Regions from separate parts of the Pseudomonas sp. PME37.24/006 genome, predicted to be linked through region 1. Evidence: predicted binding sites of a transcription regulator. Region 1 holds the regulator's gene; each other region holds the start of a gene.
What was found. The regulator sigma-54, encoded in region 1, starts transcription at its own class of promoters, with help from an activator protein. The targets are predictions, from matches to a motif close to ANTGGCATNNANNTTGCTNT.

Region 1 (5,704 bases):
GCTATCAGGCAGCTCTGGCTTGATTGCATGCCTATGAGCCGGCATCGAGTGTACGCATGAGCCCACTGCACGAGTTGATCGCGGCCAATGGCCGTTCCTTTCGCTATGCATTGGGCCTGATGCTGCTCGTTGGCGGCGGGATCATTCTTGCCCTCAAGGTCTGGAGTGGTTTGCAGAGCCGGCTTTCGCCGGCTCTCTGGTATGCCTGGCAAGGCGGCATGCTGTGTGCTCTTGGCACAGCACTGGGTGCCTTGCCAGTTATTTTCATGCGCAGCATTTCGGCACGTTCTTACACGGCCATGCTGGGTTTCGGTGGGGGCATGATGCTCGCTGCCAGTCTTTTTTCACTCCTTCCGCCGGCTTTTCAGCTGACTCACGAGCTGGGCCTGAGCGCTAGTCAGGGCTCGCTGCTGGTCGCCGCAGGAGTGGTGCTCGGTGCTGGTGCCTTATGGGTGCTGGGCCACTGGTTGTCTCGTACATCGCGAGCGAACATGCAGGCAGATCAGGGCGTCGGCTTGAGCGTCTGGCTGTTCGTTATCGCCATCGTTCTGCACAACGTGCCGGAAGGAATGGCGGTCGGTGTGGCGGCCGCGGCCAATCTGTCTAATGCCGACGGATTGGCGCTGGGGATTGCGTTGCAGGACGTACCCGAGGGGCTGATCATTGCCCTGGTGCTGGCCGGGGCAGGAATGTCGCGATGGAAGGCGGTTTTTTGCGGCGCCGCCTCCGGGTTGGTCGAGCCGCTGTTCGCGCTGCTTTCGGCCTGGTTGGTCGGCGTGTCGTTGCAGTTGCTGCCCTGGGGGCTGGCGATCGCGGCGGGGGCAATGCTCTTCGTGGTGATACGCGAGATCATTCCCAAGCTGTATCGACGCAGTGACATGCCACCGGCTGTACTGGGTTTTGCATCGGGGTTCGTGTTGATGTTGGCTGTGGGCAATGCCCTGAACGTCTGAGGGCGATCACTCGCCTTCGTCGAAGTAGTTATTGATCAGGTCAATCAGCGCCTGCAGGGCTTCCTCTTCCCGCTCGCCCTCGGTCGCCAGGTGCACGATGGTGCCCTTGCCGGCGGCGAGCATCATCACCGCCATGATGCTCTTGCCATCTACGAGGCTCTCGACGCTACGCCCGATTCTCACCTGGCAGGGAAAACGCCCCGCGACCCCGACGAACTTGGCGGCCGCGCGCGCGTGCAGGCCGAGTTTGTTGATGATGGTGATTTCACAGGCGGGCATCGCGGCAATTCCTTAACTGAGGTCGCGGTGGCGGATCTGAACATTCTTCAGCAGCGGTTTGAGGGCGTGCCCCAGGCGGTTGGCGAGGTACACCGAGCGATGGTGGCCGCCCGTGCAGCCGATCGCAACGGTAACGTAAGAGCGGTTGCTGGCAGCGAAGCGCGGCAGCCACTTGTGCAGATAGGTGAAGATGTCCTGGTACATGTCCTGGACGTCCTCCTGGGCTGCCAGGTATTCCTCGACCGGCTGCTCGAGGCCGGTGAAGTCACGCAGTTCGGGTTTCCAGTAGGGATTGGGCAGGCAGCGCACGTCAAACACTAGATCTGCATCCACCGGCATCCCCCGTTTGAAACCGAAGGATTCGATCAGGTAGGCGGTACCCGGTTCCGGCTGGTTGAGCAGGCGCAGCTTGAGGGTGTCGCGCAGTTGGTAGAGATTCAGGTGAGTGGTGTCGATCTTCAGATCGGCACGGTCGATGATCGGGCTCAGTAGTTTGGTCTCGTCGACCATGGCTTCGGCCAGCGAGCGCTGGTCGTTGGTCAGCGGGTGACGTCTGCGCGTCTCCGAAAAGCGCTTGAGCAGGGTTTCTTCGCTGGCGTCCAGATACAGGACATCGCAACGGATGTTGCGGCCGCGCACTTCATCAAGCAGTTCGGAAAAGCGCTTGAGCTGGCTAGGCAGGTTGCGTGCGTCTATCGATACCGCCACTTGTGGGTGCAACAGCTCGGTATGCAACAACGCCCGTTCGGCCAGCTCCGGAAGCAGGCCGGCAGGCAGGTTGTCGATGCAATAGAAACCGTTGTCCTCGAGCACGTCGAGAGCGGTGCTCTTGCCCGAGCCGGAACGGCCGCTGACGATGATCAGGCGCATGGGCTAATCCTGTAGGGCTATTGGCCGTTCTGCACGTTCACTACGGTCTGGTACAGCGATTCACTGTCTTGAGCCTGGCGCAGCCGCTCGCGAACGTCCTCGCGGTCGAACATGCTGGCGATCTGGCGCAGCAGTTCCAGGTGCTCATCGGTCGCTGCTTCGGGAACCAGCAGCACGAACAGCAAATCGACGGGCGCACCATCGATGGCGTCGAAGTCGACCGCAGCGTTGAGTTTCAGCAGTGCACTGATCGGTGAGCTGCAGCCGGGTAGGCGGCAGTGGGGAATGGCGATGCCATTGCCAAAACCGGTCGAACCGAGTTTTTCCCGGGCGATCAGGCTTTCATAGATGGTCTGGCCGTCGAGATCGGGCAGGTCGCTCGCGATCACGGCAGCTATCTGTTCGAGTACACGCTTTTTACTGCCGCCCGGCACGTTCACGAGGGAACGGCCGGGGGTCAGGATATTTTCAAGTCGGATCATAGGATAAGGACGAGGTCAGCGGGCCATTGCGCCCTGCTGGCGGTCGAGCTGTTTTTCCTTGTGCTTGATGAGTTGGCGGTCAAGTTTGTCGGTCAGTAGATCAATGGCAGCGTACATGTCTTCATGCTCGGCATTTGCCACCACTTCGCCTCCGGCGATATGCAAGGTAGCTTCGACTTTCTGCTTGAGCTTCTCGACCTCCAGGATGACCTGCACATTGGTGATCTTGTCGAAGTGCCGCTCGAGACGTCCGAGCTTTTCCTCGATGTAGCTGCGTAGTGCGTCTGTCACATCCAGCTGGTGTCCACTGATGTTGACTTGCATACCGCTTCTCCTTGTTGCCGTGTGTGAGTGGCAGGCTATAGACCTGCCGCAGGAACACTGGGGCTTGCTACGGGGCAACTCTAAAAACTGCCTACGTTGTTACCGCTGCGTTAACTGCCTCGCCAACGTTTTTAGAGATGCCCCTACAAGGGCGCTTACATCAATCGCTTGCGTTCGCTCGAAGGCGCTATACCGAGCGATTCACGGTACTTGGCGACTGTGCGGCGCGCCACTTGAATGCCCTGTGCTTCCAGTAAACCAGCGATCTTGCTATCGCTCAATGGCTTTTTCGCATTTTCCGCGGCGACCAGTTTTTTGATGATCGCGCGGATCGCGGTGGACGAACATTCGCCGCCTTCGGAGGTGCTGACGTGGCTGGAGAAGAAGTATTTCAGCTCGTAAATGCCACGCGGCGTATGCATGTACTTCTGGGTGGTGACGCGGGAAATGGTCGACTCATGCATGCCTACCGCTTCCGCGATGTCATGCAGTACCAGCGGCTTCATGGCTTCGTCGCCGTAGTCGAGGAAGCCGCGCTGATGCTCGACGATCTGCGTCGCGACCTTCATCAGGGTCTCGTTGCGACTCTGCAGGCTCTTGATGAACCAGCGTGCTTCCTGCAACTGATTGCGCATGAAGGTGTTGTCGGCGCTGGAGTCGGCGCGTTTCACGAAGCCTGCGTACTGCGCGTTGACGCGTAGGCGCGGCATGGCTTCCTGGTTGAGCTCCACCAGCCAGCGATCGTTGTGCTTGCGCACGATCACGTCAGGCACCACGTACTCGGGCTCGCTCGACTCGATCTGCGAGCCAGGGCGCGGGTTGAGGCTCTGAATTAGCTCGATAACCGGGCGTAGCTCGTCTTCCTTGAGCTTCATGCGGCGCATCAACTGGCTGTAGTCGCGGCTGCCGAGCAGGTCGAGGTAGTCGCTGGTGAGGCGCTGAGCTTCGCTCAGCCAGGGTGTACTGGTCGGTAGCTGACGCAATTGCAGAAGCAGGCACTCGCGCAGGTCGCGGGCGGCGATGCCGGAAGGCTCGAACTGCTGGATGCGGTGCAGCACGGCTTCGACTTCATCGAGCTCGACATCGAGTTCGGGGTCGAAGGCGTCGGTAATTTCTTCGAGAGTTTCTTCGAGGTAGCCCTGAGCGTTGATGCAGTCGATCAGGGTAACGGCGATCAGGCGATCCTTGTCGGACATCGGCGCCAGATTGAGTTGCCAAAGCATATGGCTCTGCAGGCTCTCGCCGGCGGAGGTGCGAGTGGTGAAGTCCCACTCGTCGTCGTCATTGCTTGGCAGGCTGCTGGCGCTGGTCTGGTAGACGTCTTCCCAGGCTGTGTCTACGGGTAGTTCGCTGGGGATGCGTTCACCCCAGTCGCCTTCTTCCAGATTGTCGACGGTCTGGGTGTTTTCCTGGAAGGTCGGCTCCTGAAATTTCTCTTCCTGAGCAGTCGCAGTGGTGGCACTTTCCGCACCGTCGGCCATGGGATCCGAATTGTCGAAGTCGTCGCCTTCTTCCTGACGCTCGAGCATCGGATTCGACTCCAGCGCCTCCTGGATCTCCTGTTGCAGATCGAGAGTCGACAGTTGGAGCAGGCGAATGGCTTGTTGCAGCTGCGGTGTCATCGTCAGCTGCTGGCCCATTTTCAGGACTAGCGATGGTTTCATTGCAGACCTTATCTGGCGTCTGTGCGCAATCCACGACAGGGCGCCAAAGCGCCACTAGGAAGCAAATTATATGCCTGAACCCGAGTGGTTTGCCTAGAGCCCGTTACCATTTCATTACGACCATGTCGTGGGGTAACAGGCTCTGGATGCCCATCGGTGGGAAAACCGTTACAGGCGGAATTCGTGGCCCAGGTAGACTTCCTTTACCATCTGGTTGGCCAGGATCGCAGCGGAGTCGCCCTCGGCGATCAGTTGGCCGTCGCTGACGATATAGGCGGTCTCGCAGATATCCAGGGTTTCGCGCACATTGTGGTCGGTGATCAGCACCCCAATGCCTTTGGCTTTGAGGTGGTGAATGATTTGCTTGATGTCACCGACCGAAATCGGGTCGACGCCGGCGAAGGGCTCGTCGAGAAGGATGAATTTCGGTGATGTTGCAAGGGCGCGGGCGATTTCTACACGGCGGCGCTCACCACCCGACAGGCTCATGCCCAGGTTGTCGCGAATGTGGGTGATGTGGAATTCCTGCAGTAGGCCCTCCAGTTCCTGCAGCCGCTGCGCGCGGCTCAGATCCTTGCGCGTTTCCAGGATCGCCATGATGTTATCGGACACACTGAGCTTGCGGAAGATCGACGCTTCCTGAGGCAGGTAGCCTATACCGGCGCGGGCGCGGCCGTGCATGGGCTGGTGGCTGACGTCGAGATCGTCGATCAGTACGCGGCCCTGATCGGCCTGAACCAGACCGACGATCATGTAGAAGCAGGTGGTCTTGCCGGCGCCGTTGGGGCCGAGCAAGCCGACGATCTGCCCGCTGTCGATGCTCAGGCTTACGTCGCGAACGACCTGGCGACCTTTATAGCTTTTGGCCAGGTGCTGGGCTTTCAGAGTTGCCATCGTTATTGGCCCTGCTCAGCGGCGGGTTTTTTCTGCGGCTGGATCACCATGTCGATACGCGGGCGCGGCGTCGACACATTGGTGCCCGTGGCGCGGCCTGCATTGACGATCTGTCGCTGGGTGTCATAGACGATTTTCTCGCCTTCGAAGGTGTTGCCTTCCTGAACCACCTTGGCCTGGTCGATCAGTACGATGCGCTCATTGGCAGCAAAGTACTGGATGGTCAGGCCGTAAGCCT
Region 2 (5,704 bases), 740 kb from region 1:
AAATAAATTGGCACGTGCTTTGCTGTGAGGTTTGTACGCAAACAGGCTCGCCGCCACGGCAAAGGTTCCTGAGATGAGCATCAGCTTCGATAGCGCACTTGGCATTCATGAGAAGGCATTGGGCTTCCGCGCCCAGCGTGCCGAGGTGTTGGCCAACAACATGGCTAACGCCGATACCCCCAACTACAAGGCCAGGGATCTGGACTTCGCCTCCGTGCTGGCCCAGCAGGCAGCCAAGAGTGGCGGCAGTGGTAATTCGGGGCTGAAAACCACGAATAGCCGCCATATCGCAGCAGAAGGCGTGCCAATGGGCGATGCGGCGCTGGCCTATCGAACACCGACTGCGCCTTCGATCGATCAGAACACCGTCGATGCTCAGCTCGAACAAGCCAATTATGCCGAGAACTCGGTTGCCTTCCAGGCCAGCTTCACGCTGCTAAACAGTAAATTCAAAGGGCTCGTCAGCGCCCTGCGTGGTGAATAAAGGAGCCTGATATGTCACTTACCAGCGTTTTCAATATCGCCGGAACCGGCATGAGTGCCCAGAGCACTCGCCTGAATACCATTTCCAGCAACATCGCCAACGCCGAATCGGTCTCATCGAGCATCGATCAGACCTATCGGGCACGTCACCCGGTGTTCGCTACCGTATTTCAGCAGGCGCAGGGCGGTGAAAACGGCTCGCTGTTCGCTGATCAGGATCAGTCGGGTGCCGGTGTTCAGGTGCTCGGTATCGTCGAGGATCAGAGCAGTCTGATGCCGCGCTACGAGCCTAATCACCCGGCCGCCGATGAAGCCGGCTATGTGTATTACCCCAACGTCAACGTGGTCGAGGAGATGGCGGACATGATTTCTGCCAGTCGCGCCTTCCAGACCAACGTGGAAATGATGAATACCGCCAAACAGATGATGCAGCGCGTTCTGACCTTGGGTCAGTGAGCCGGGAGTGAGAAATGAGCACTGTTGATGGCGTCAGCTCCAGTTCGGTACTGGACAAGTATCAGGTCAAGCAGGATTCCACCACACAGAACAAGGAGCTGGGCAAGGATCAGTTCCTCAACCTGCTGGTGGCGCAGCTGAATAACCAGAACCCACTAGAGCCTCAGGGCAACGGCGAGTTCATCGCGCAGTTGGCGCAATTCAGTACTGTGGAAGGGGTCGAGAAGCTCAACTCGAGCATGGAGACCATTTTGTCCGGCTATCAGTCCTCCCAGGCCCTGCAGGCTTCTTCGCTGGTCGGTCGCAAGGTGATCGTGCCGGTGGACAAGGCGGTGGTCGATACCAGTGAAAGCTTCAAGGCCAGTGCGGTGCTGCCAACCAGCAGTAGCAACGTGTACGTCAACGTGTATGACAGTGCCGGTTCGGTGGTCAGTCGTATCAATCTGGGTGAGCAGCAGGCTGGCAACGTGAGCTTCATCTGGGACGGCAAGGACTCCAGCGGCAATGTGATGAAGCCGGGCACTTACAGGTTCGAAGCACAGGCGACCTATGGCAATGAAACCAAGGGGCTCTACACCTTGCTGCCGGCCAACGTCGACAGCGTCACCCTGGGTGGCAACGAATTGATGCTCAATCTTGCGGGTATTGGCAATGTGCCGCTGTCGCAGGTGCAGGTCATTGGTCAGTAATTAACAGGCTGTAACTGCCGGGCTTTCGGCAAGGAGATTTTTCATGTCGTTCAATATCGGTCTTAGTGGCCTGCGCGCTGCGACCAGTGACCTCAACGTGACGGGTAACAACATTGCCAACGCCGGTACCGCTGGCTTCAAGCAGTCGCGTGCCGAGTTCGCCGACCTGTATGCCTCGTCGATGCTCAGCAGCGGCTCCAACCCGATCGGTAGTGGGGTGCTGCTCAGCGATGTATCGCAGCTGTTCAGCCAAGGCAACATCAACTACACGCAGAACTCGCTGGATCTGGCCATCAATGGCAGCGGTTTCTTCCGTACCAGTAACAACGGTGATATCAGCTATACCCGTGCCGGTTACTTCGGTACCGACCGCGAAGGCTTCATCGTCAACAACTTCGGGCATAACCTGCAGGGTTATGGGGTAGACGCCAACGGTAATCTGCAGAACGGCATCATCGGCAACCTCCGTGTGGAGACGTCCAGCCAGGCGCCGCGGGCGACGGGTACGATTACTCAGCCGTTCAACCTGAACTCGACTGAAACCGTTCCAGTGCTGCGGCAGAGTGCCTATGACGGCGCCTACCAAACGGCCTTCAATGGTTCACTGTTGCCGGGTAACCCCAACCCGACTCCTGCTGAGATCGCGGCTGCGACTGCGGCAGCCACACCAGCAGAGCTTGCGGCCGCGAATGCAGCGGGCGCTACTGCGGGCTCCACTGCGGCCAACGCCTCTTTCAACCCGGCGGATCCGACCAGTTACAACCGATCGACGTCGGTGAATATTTATGATGCTCAGGGCAATGCTCACTCCTTCACCCAGTACTTTGTGAAGACCGGTGCCAATAGCTGGGACATGAAGATTCTGGTCGACGGCCGGAACCCGCTGGATCCGACCAACACTCAGCCGCTTTCGGCTGCCGTGAGCTTCGACGCTGCCGGTAAACTGCAGACTATCGATGCGACTGGCCTGAGCACAGGGTTGTCGCTGAACCCCGACGGCACCATCAGCATGAACGGCTGGATTCCGGCGGCACCCACCAATGCCGAAGGCACCACCTGGGCCGCCAACGGCTCCGAGGCCAGTGCGGCGGTGAAGTTCGATTTCCGCGGTTCTTCGCAGTACAACAGCACGTTCTCGGTTGCCAAGGTCGTGCAGGACGGCTACAGCACAGGTGAGTTGTCGGGCCTTGAAATTGATGAGACCGGTGTGCTCTTTGCTCGCTATACCAATGGCCAAACCAAGGTTCAGGGCCAGCTAGTATTGGCTAACTTCGCCAATATGCAGGGGCTTACACCGGTCGGCAAAACGGCCTGGGTTCAGTCGTCGGCATCTGGCGAGCCGGTCATCGGTACGCCGAAGAGTGGCACGCTGGGTACTTTGCAGTCCGGTGCGCTGGAAGACTCCAACGTCGAGTTGTCAGAGCAACTGGTCAACCTGATCGTTGCCCAGCGTAACTACCAGGCCAACGCCAAAACCATCGAGACCGAGAGCGCCATCACGCAGACGATCATCAACCTGCGTTGATGCATGCGTCAGGGAGTTGTTGCCGCTAGCGGCAACAACTCGCCAAACGACAAATTACAGGCTCCTTCGGGAGCCTGTTTCGTTTCTATAAACCTATTAAAATCATGTGCTTGCGTATTTTTAATGAGAGTGGCACGTGAATTGCTTTTAAGCTCTTGTCAGAGTCGCGGGCGAGTTGCCCCACCTCGGAGGAAACATGGACAAGATGCTGTACGTCTCCATGACTGGTGCCCACAACAATACGTTGGCCCAGCGTGCCCACGCCAACAATCTGGCGAACATCTCCACGAGCGGTTTTCGCCGTGATTTCGAGCAAGCCCGCGCGATGCCGATTTTTGGCGAGACCCAGCCGTCGCGCGTGTTCGCCATGAGCGAGCGGCCAGGCACCGATTTCACTCCGGGCTCCCTGCAGGAAACCGGCCGTGACCTGGATGTCGCGATTGGTGGCAAGGGCTGGTTGGCTGTGCAGGCACCTGATGGCACCGAAGCCTACGTGCGTACCGCAAGCCTGAACGTTGATGCCCAGGGCATGCTGCGTACCGGCAATGGTATGCCGGTAATGGGCAATGCTGGGCCGATCGCCGTGCCGCCTGAGCAGAAGATCGAGATCGGCCAGGATGGCACCATCAGCATTCGCGCCTTGGGCGAAGCGCCCAACGTGCTGGCCGAAGTTGATCGCTTGCGCCTGGTGAACCCTGATCTCAAGCAGATGCAGAAGGGTAGCGACGGCATGATCCGTTTCAACGGCCCGCAGCCGCCGGAAATGGACGCCACCGTGCAGATTACCTCAGGCTTTCTCGAGTCCAGCAACGTCAATGCGGTCGAGGAAATGACCTCGATCCTGGCGCTGTCCCGGCAGTTCGAGCTGTCGGTGAAAATGATGCGTACCGCAGAAGACAATGACACCGCCATGGCGCGTGTCTTGCAGATGACCTGATAACCACACGCGCGGCGCCATGAATCCGGCGCCCGAGGAGAATCGCTATGCTTCCGGCACTTTGGGTCGCCAAGACCGGCCTGTCGGCTCAGGACATGAACCTGACGACCATTTCCAACAACCTGGCCAACGTTTCAACGACGGGTTTCAAGCGCGATCGCGCCGAGTTCGAGGATTTGCTCTATCAGATCCGTCGCCAGCCCGGCGGCCAGTCCAGCCAGGACAGCCAACTGCCGTCCGGCCTGCAGCTCGGTACCGGTGTGCGCATCAACGGCACCCAGAAGATTTTTACCGCTGGCAGCCTGCAGACCACCGAGCAGCCGATGGACATGGCGATCAACGGCCGCGGCTTCTTCCAGGTGCTGATGCCCGACGGCACGGTGTCCTACACCCGTGACGGCAGCTTCCACCTGAACTCGGATGGCCAGGTCGTGACGTCCCAGGGTTTCGCGCTGGAGCCAGCCATCGTGCTGCCACCGGAAGTGCGTACCTTCACCGTGGGTGAGGACGGTACCGCTTCGGTGACGACCACCGGCAACCCACAGCCGCAGATCGTCGGCAACATCCAGATCACCGACTTCATCAACCCGGCGGGGCTGGAGGCGATCGGTAACAACCTGTTCCTGGAGACCGCCTCCAGTGGTGCACCTCTGGTGGGAACGCCCGGCCTCAATGGCTTGGGCACGACCCTGCAGAACACCCTGGAGAACTCCAACGTCAGCGTGGTCGAGGAGATGGTCAACATGATCACCACCCAGCGCGCCTACGAGATGAACTCCAAGGTCATCTCCACCGCTGACCAGATGCTGTCCTTCATTACGCAGAACCTTTAAGAAACGTGGGGTAGGGCAGCAGCTCACCCCTGATACGCCTGAACGCTGTGAGGTAGTGGTTATGAACCGCTTGGTGTGTGTGTTCTCGATTCTCGGCAGCGTAGTGCTGAGTGGCTGCGTGGCGCCTGCCGCCAAGCCCAACGATCCGTACTACGCACCTGTGCTGCCGCGTACACCGCTGCCGGCCGCGCAGAACAATGGCTCGATCTTCCAGTCGGGGTTCGAGAACAACCTGTACGGCGACCGCAAGGCCTTCCGCGTGGGCGATGTCATCACAATCAGCCTCAGCGAGCGTATGCAGGCCAGTAAGAACGCTAGCTCGCAGATGTCCAAGGACAGTAACGCCAACATCGGTCTGACGTCGTTGTTCGGCGGTGGCGTATCGATCGACAACCCCAGCTCCAGCCTCAACCCGTTGAAGGCCGAGAACCTGGGGCTCAGCGCTCAGTACGGCGCCCAGCGTGACACCAGCGGCTCCGGCCAGGCCGGGCAGAGCAACAGCCTGACCGGCTCGATCACTGTGACCGTCGCCGAAGTGCTGCCCAATGGTTTGCTGGTGGTGCGCGGTGAGAAGTGGATGACTCTTAATACCGGTGACGAGCTGGTGCGCATCGCCGGGCTGGTTCGCTCCGACGACGTCGCCCGTGACAACACCGTGGCTTCGACCCGTATTGCAGATGCACGCATCACCTATTCCGGTACTGGCGCCTTCGCCGATGCCAGTCAGCCAGGTTGGCTGGATCGCTTTTTCGTCAGCCCGCTGTGGCCGTTCTGAGGTTCA
Region 3 (5,704 bases), 300 kb from region 1:
GGCAGGGTGCCACGGCCATGCGCAACAGTTCCCCCGCTGCCCCCTTGCGTCGGCTGGCTGCGCTCACGCCATCGGCTCGTTCGTAGAGCGCTCGGGTACTGGAGTAACCGCTGTTCAGCGCAGCATCGAGCAGCGAATCCGCCTGGGGCAGTTCGAGTTCCAGGCGCTCACGTTGGCGGGCGCTGACCCAGGCCTTGGGCGTCATCCCGGTGCGGGCTTTGAAGGCTCTGGTCAGGTGTGACGGGGATAGCCCGATGCGCGCAGCAAGCTCGACAAGTGTTGGCGGTTTGTCGGCCTCATCGAGCAGGCGACAGGCCGCTGTCACCAGTGAATCGAGTTGCTCGGCCGGGCTGCTGCCCTGTGGCGTGCAGCGTTTGCAGGGTCGATAGCCCGCTGCCTCGGCTTGCGCAGGTGTGGCATGGAAGCTGACATTCTCACGACGCGGCCGGCGTGCCGGGCAACTGGGGCGGCAGTAAATACCGGTCGAGCGCACGGCGAAGACGAATTGACCGTCCTGCGTCGAGTCGCGCTCGCACACAGCCCGCCAGTGGCGTTCTTGCGGCATGATCACCTCCTGTAACAGTGTCGTGATTGTCCGCAGTCGCCGTGTTCCACGCCAGTGCCAATCACGCTTTCAAACTGTGCGGCGCCGGCGCATTTTCTGCAGAGGCTGGGCGCTGCCTCAGGATTGCCGTATAAAAGGGCCGCATAGACCACTGAGGACCCTGATAAAAGCTGATGAAGACGCCAAAACGCATTGAGCCCCTGGTCGAAGACGGCCTGGTGGACGAGGTGATACGCCCTTTGATGAGCGGTAAGGAAGCAGCGGTCTATGTGGTGCGTTGCGGTACCGAACTGCGCTGCGCCAAGGTCTACAAAGAGGCCAACAAGCGTGGTTTCCGCCAGGCCGCCGAGTATCAGGAAGGGCGCAAGGTACGCAACAGCCGTGATGCACGGGCTATGGCCAAAGGCTCCAAGTATGGTCGCAAGGGACAGGAAGACGCCTGGCAGAACGCCGAGGTGGCGGCCCTGTTTCGCCTGGCCAGCGCCGGCGTCCGGGTGCCCAAGCCCTATGACTTTCTCGAAGGTGTGCTGCTCATGGAGCTGGTCGGTGACGGCGAGGGTGGCGTAGCGCCGCGCCTCAACGACGTCGACCTGCACCCCGAAGACGCCCGCGAATTCCACGCGTTCATGATCGACGAAATCGTCAAGATGCTCTGCGCCGGCCTGGTGCATGGTGACTTGTCCGAGTTCAACGTGCTGCTCGGCCCTGAAGGCCCGGTGATCATCGATCTGCCTCAGGCGGTGGATGCGGCGGGTAACAACCACGCCTTCAAGATGCTCGAACGTGACGTCGGCAACATGGCCGCCTATTTCGGCCAGTTCGCACCGGAGCTCAAGTTCACCAAGTACGCCAAGGAAATGTGGGCGCTCTACGAAGACGGCAAGCTGACGCCCGATAGCGTGTTGACCGGTGAATTCGATGACCCCGAGGACGACGCCGACGTCGATGCCGTGCTGCGCGAGATCAAGGCCGCTCTGGCCGATGAAGCGCGTCGCCAGGCCGTGCTCAACGCCGAGGACGAGCCCAAGGACAGCGAGCCGCCTCCGCCCTGGGAGCGCTGAATGTGGCCGGAGTTTAGTGGAGGTGGGCTAAAGCCCACCCTACCGCTGAAGCGGATCGCCGTACGGCCCGTCCTGCTACGTGATCGTGCCCTGAAACGGTGAGTTAAAGGGTGTGATGCTCTATTTTGGTTCGCTGTGCCCGTGTCTGTTTTAACTGTCTGCTGTCTTCATCCCTGTCTGAATTCCCCGCCATTGCTGAGCTGCAGCGTTTCTCGAAACGTTGGCATGCAACCTGCTATTCACTCCCTGTGACCTGCCTGACCGTGCAGGCACCCTGGCCGCTTCGGCTGCCAGCGGTGATGAGCCTGGGCAATGTGGCCCGCCATCCCCCAAAACTACATAACTGAATCCAAGGCAAAGACGCCTGAAGCTGACAACAGCTCCAGGCGTCTTTTTTTTGCGTTGCAGAAAACCGTGATACCGCAGCAGACAGAGGGCAGGCTATGAATTCCATCGTCACATCGATCAAGCGCGAGAACCTGATCGTCATCGGCAACGGTATGGTCGGCCACCACTGTGTGGAGCAGTTGATCGCCAGCGGTGCCCTGCATCGCTATCAGGTGCACGTGTATGGTGAAGAGAGCCAGCGCGCTTACGACCGTGTGCACCTGTCCGAGTACTTTTCCGGCAAGGATGCCGAAGCCCTGGCCCTGGGCGAGCCTGATCTGTACGCCCGCAATGGCGTACACCTGCACCTCGGCGAGCAGGTGCTGGAGATCGACCGCGAGAACCGCGAAGTCGTCACCATCAAGGGCCGTCGCGGCTACGACCGTCTGGTGCTGGCCACCGGTTCCTACCCGTTCGTGCCGCCGATTCCGGGCGCCGAGGGCAATTCGCGCCTGGTCTACCGCACTCTGGACGACCTTGACGGCATCCGCGCTGCCGCGACCAACGCCCGCCGTGGTGTGGTGGTCGGCGGTGGCCTGCTCGGCTTAGAGGCGGCCAACGCGCTGAAGTCACTTGGTCTGGAAGCCCACGTGGTGGAGTTCGCACCGCGCCTGATGCCGGTACAGCTGGATAACGACGGTGGCGACGCACTGCGGGCGCGCATCGAAGCCCTTGGCGTTGGCGTACACCTGTCGCGTGCTACCCAGGAGATCGTCATCGGTGAGGAATACGCCTACCGGATGAAATTTAATGACGGCGAATTCTTGGAAACCGACCTGATCGTGTTTTCCGCCGGTATTCGTCCGCAGGATGCCCTTGGCCGTGCCGCCGGCCTCGACATCGCGACCCGCGGTGGCGTGGTGGTCGACAACGACTGCCGTACCAGCGACCCGGCAATTTTCGCCATCGGCGAATGCGCGTCCTGGAATGGCATGGTCTTCGGTCTGGTCGCGCCGGGCTATTCGATGGCCCGCAACGTCGCCGCGCAATTGGCCGGCGAGCAGCACGAACTGTTCACTGGCGCCGATATGTCGACCAAGCTCAAGCTGCTTGGCGTCGACGTCGGTTCCATCGGCGATGCCCACGCCGCTACGCCGGGCGCCAAGAGCTATCGCTACATCGACGAAGCCAATGCCAGCTACCGCCGCCTGGTGGTCTCGCCGGATGGTCAGCACGTCATCGGCGCCGTGCTGGTCGGCGACAACAGCTATTACGACACCCTGCTGCAGTACGCCCAGAACGGCATCAAGCTGCCGGCCGATCCGTCCAGCCTGATCCTGCCGCTGTCCGACGGCGCGCCGACCCTGGGCGCCGATGCGTTGCCAGATAGCGCGACCATCTGCTCCTGCCACAACGTCAGCAAGGGCGCGGTGTGCTGCCAGGTAGACGCCGGCATCACCGATCTCGGCGAGCTGAAGGCCATCACCAAGGCCGGTAGCGGTTGCGGTGGTTGCAGCGCCTTGCTCAAACAAGTCTTCGAGCATGAGCTGAGCGCCCGCGGCGTGGCGGTCGACAAGAGCCTCTGCGAACACTTCGCCCATACCCGTCAGGAGCTGTACGCCATCGTCCGGGTGGAAGGCGTGCTCAGTTTCGAGGAGCTGCTGGCCAAGCACGGCCGCGGCCACACCGGCTGCGATATCTGCAAGCCGGCAGTCGGTTCGATCCTGGCGTCGTGTTGGAACCAGCCGATCACCGACCCGTCGCTGATCCCGCTGCAGGACACCAACGACACCTTCATGGCCAACATGCAGAAGAACGGTACCTACTCGGTGGTGCCGCGTATTCCTGGCGGCGAGATCACCCCGGACGGGCTGATCGCCATCGGCGCCGTGGCGAAGAAATATGACCTCTACACCAAGATCACCGGCGGTCAGCGTATCGACCTGTTCGGCGCGCAGTTGCACGAACTGCCGGAAATCTGGAGCGAGCTGATCGCCGCCGGCTTCGAGACCGGGCATGCCTACGGCAAGTCGCTGCGTACCGTGAAGTCCTGCGTGGGCAGCACCTGGTGCCGTTACGGCGTGCAGGACAGCGTCGGCATGGCGCTGCGCCTGGAGGATCGCTACAAGGGCCTGCGCTCGCCGCACAAGATCAAGTTCGCGGTCAGCGGCTGTACCCGTGAGTGTGCCGAAGCGCAGAGCAAGGACATCGGCGTGATCGCCACCGACAAGGGCTGGAACCTCTATGTGTGCGGCAACGGCGGCATGCGCCCGCGGCACGCCGAGCTGTTCGCCACAGACCTTGATGACGAAGCGCTGATCCGCACCATCGACCGCGTGCTGATGTTCTACGTGCGCACCGCCGACAAGCTGCAGCGCACCTCGGTATGGCGCGAGTCGCTGGAAGGCGGTCTGGATTACCTCAAGGCGGTGATCCTCGACGACAGCCTGGGCCTGGGCAATGAGCTGGAAGCGCAGATGCAACTGGTGGTCGACCGCTACGAGTGCGAATGGGCCGGTGCCCTCAAGGACCCGGAGAAGCTCAAGCGCTTCCGCACCTTCGTCAACGACAAGCGCGCCGACCCGGACATCCACTTCGTCAAGGAACGCGGCCAGCGCCGCCCCATGACCGCCAGTGAACTCCACCTGATTCCCGTTACCGAGGAGGTGCTTTGATGAGCCAGTCCAACGCCGTGCGTGCCCAATCGCTTCCCGCCACCGAGTGGCAACCGCTGTGCAGCAGCCAGGATCTGGTCGCCAATTCGGGCGTGGTGGCCTGGCTCGAGGGCGCGCAGATCGCCCTGTTCCATCTACCTCACAGCGAAGCCGGTGAGCAGCTGTTCGCGGTGGAAAACCGCGATCCGAAATCCGGCGCCAACGTCATCGGCCGCGGCCTGATCGGCCAGATCAAGGGTGATCTGGTGATCGCCTCGCCACTCTACAAACAGCATTTCCGCCTGGCTGACGGTACTTGCCTCGAGTACCCGGAGCAGCGCCTGCGCGTGTGGCCGGTGCGGCTCAATGGCGACACCGTGGAAATCGGCCTGGCGGGCTGATCGCGCGACGACTTACTGCGGAGGCCGAGAAGAGCGCCAGTCAGGCGTCCCGGCCCACCCGACACCTCATTCCTGTTTGCATACCTGAAAAGAGAGCATCTCCATGTCCTACCTGGTTCCCGCCGAATTCGTCACAAAGATGGTGGATGCCGGCGAGTCGAAGATCTTCATGTCGACCCGCGATACCCTGATCCGCGCCTTTATGGCCGGTGCGATTCTGGCCCTGGCGGCGGTGTTCGCCATCACCATCACCGTCCAGACTGGTTCGCCGCTGCTTGGCGCAGCGTTCTTCCCGGTCGGTTTCATCATGCTGTACCTGATGGGCTTCGACCTGCTCACCGGGGTATTCGTCCTCGCTCCGCTGGCACTGCTCGACAAGCGTCCGGGGGTCACCGTCGGTGGCGTGCTGCGCAACTGGGGGCTGGTGTTCACTGGCAACTTCGCCGGGGCACTGACAGTCGCCGTGATGATGGCTTTCGTCTTCACCTATGGCTTCTCGACCAGCGCGGGTGAGATCGGCGAGAAGATTTCGCACATCGGCGAGTCGCGCACTCTGGGCTACGCCGAGTTCGGCACGGCCGGCTGGCTGACCATTTTCCTGCGCGGCATGCTGTGCAACTGGATGGTGTCCATGGGCGTGGTCGGCGCGATGATCTCCACCACCGTCAGCGGCAAGACCATCGCCATGTGGATGCC

Region 2: ACZ3GY_RS05135 (flagellar basal body rod protein FlgF) is a predicted target of sigma-54. The motif match lies at 3,282-3,301, and genes of this name have one in related genera.
Region 3: nirB (nitrite reductase large subunit NirB) is a predicted target of sigma-54. The motif match lies at 1,846-1,865, and genes of this name have one in related genera.

The regions. Positions count from the first base shown of each region.
Region 1 is NZ_JBVHNL010000001.1:359,105-364,808, forward strand. It holds gene ACZ3GY_RS01600 (superoxide dismutase) at 1-23, shown strand, start outside; gene ACZ3GY_RS01605 (ZIP family metal transporter) at 57-953, shown strand; gene ACZ3GY_RS01610 (HPr family phosphocarrier protein) at 960-1,232, opposite strand; gene rapZ (RNase adapter RapZ) at 1,245-2,102, opposite strand; gene ptsN (PTS IIA-like nitrogen regulatory protein PtsN) at 2,120-2,584, opposite strand; gene hpf (ribosome hibernation-promoting factor, HPF/YfiA family) at 2,600-2,908, opposite strand; gene ACZ3GY_RS01630 (RNA polymerase factor sigma-54) at 3,064-4,572, opposite strand; gene lptB (LPS export ABC transporter ATP-binding protein) at 4,741-5,466, opposite strand; gene lptA (lipopolysaccharide transport periplasmic protein LptA) at 5,469-5,704, opposite strand, start outside.
Region 2 is NZ_JBVHNL010000001.1:1,095,805-1,101,508, forward strand. It holds gene flgB (flagellar basal body rod protein FlgB) at 74-484, shown strand; gene flgC (flagellar basal body rod protein FlgC) at 496-939, shown strand; gene flgD (flagellar hook assembly protein FlgD) at 954-1,628, shown strand; gene ACZ3GY_RS05130 (flagellar hook protein FlgE) at 1,672-3,153, shown strand; gene ACZ3GY_RS05135 (flagellar basal body rod protein FlgF) at 3,350-4,090, shown strand; gene flgG (flagellar basal-body rod protein FlgG) at 4,138-4,923, shown strand; gene flgH (flagellar basal body L-ring protein FlgH) at 4,985-5,698, shown strand.
Region 3 is NZ_JBVHNL010000001.1:55,310-61,013, forward strand. It holds gene ada (bifunctional DNA-binding transcriptional regulator/O6-methylguanine-DNA methyltransferase Ada) at 1-568, opposite strand, end outside; gene ACZ3GY_RS00280 (PA4780 family RIO1-like protein kinase) at 739-1,626, shown strand; gene nirB (nitrite reductase large subunit NirB) at 2,070-4,628, shown strand; gene nirD (nitrite reductase small subunit NirD) at 4,628-5,008, shown strand; gene ACZ3GY_RS00295 (formate/nitrite transporter family protein) at 5,112-5,704, shown strand, end outside.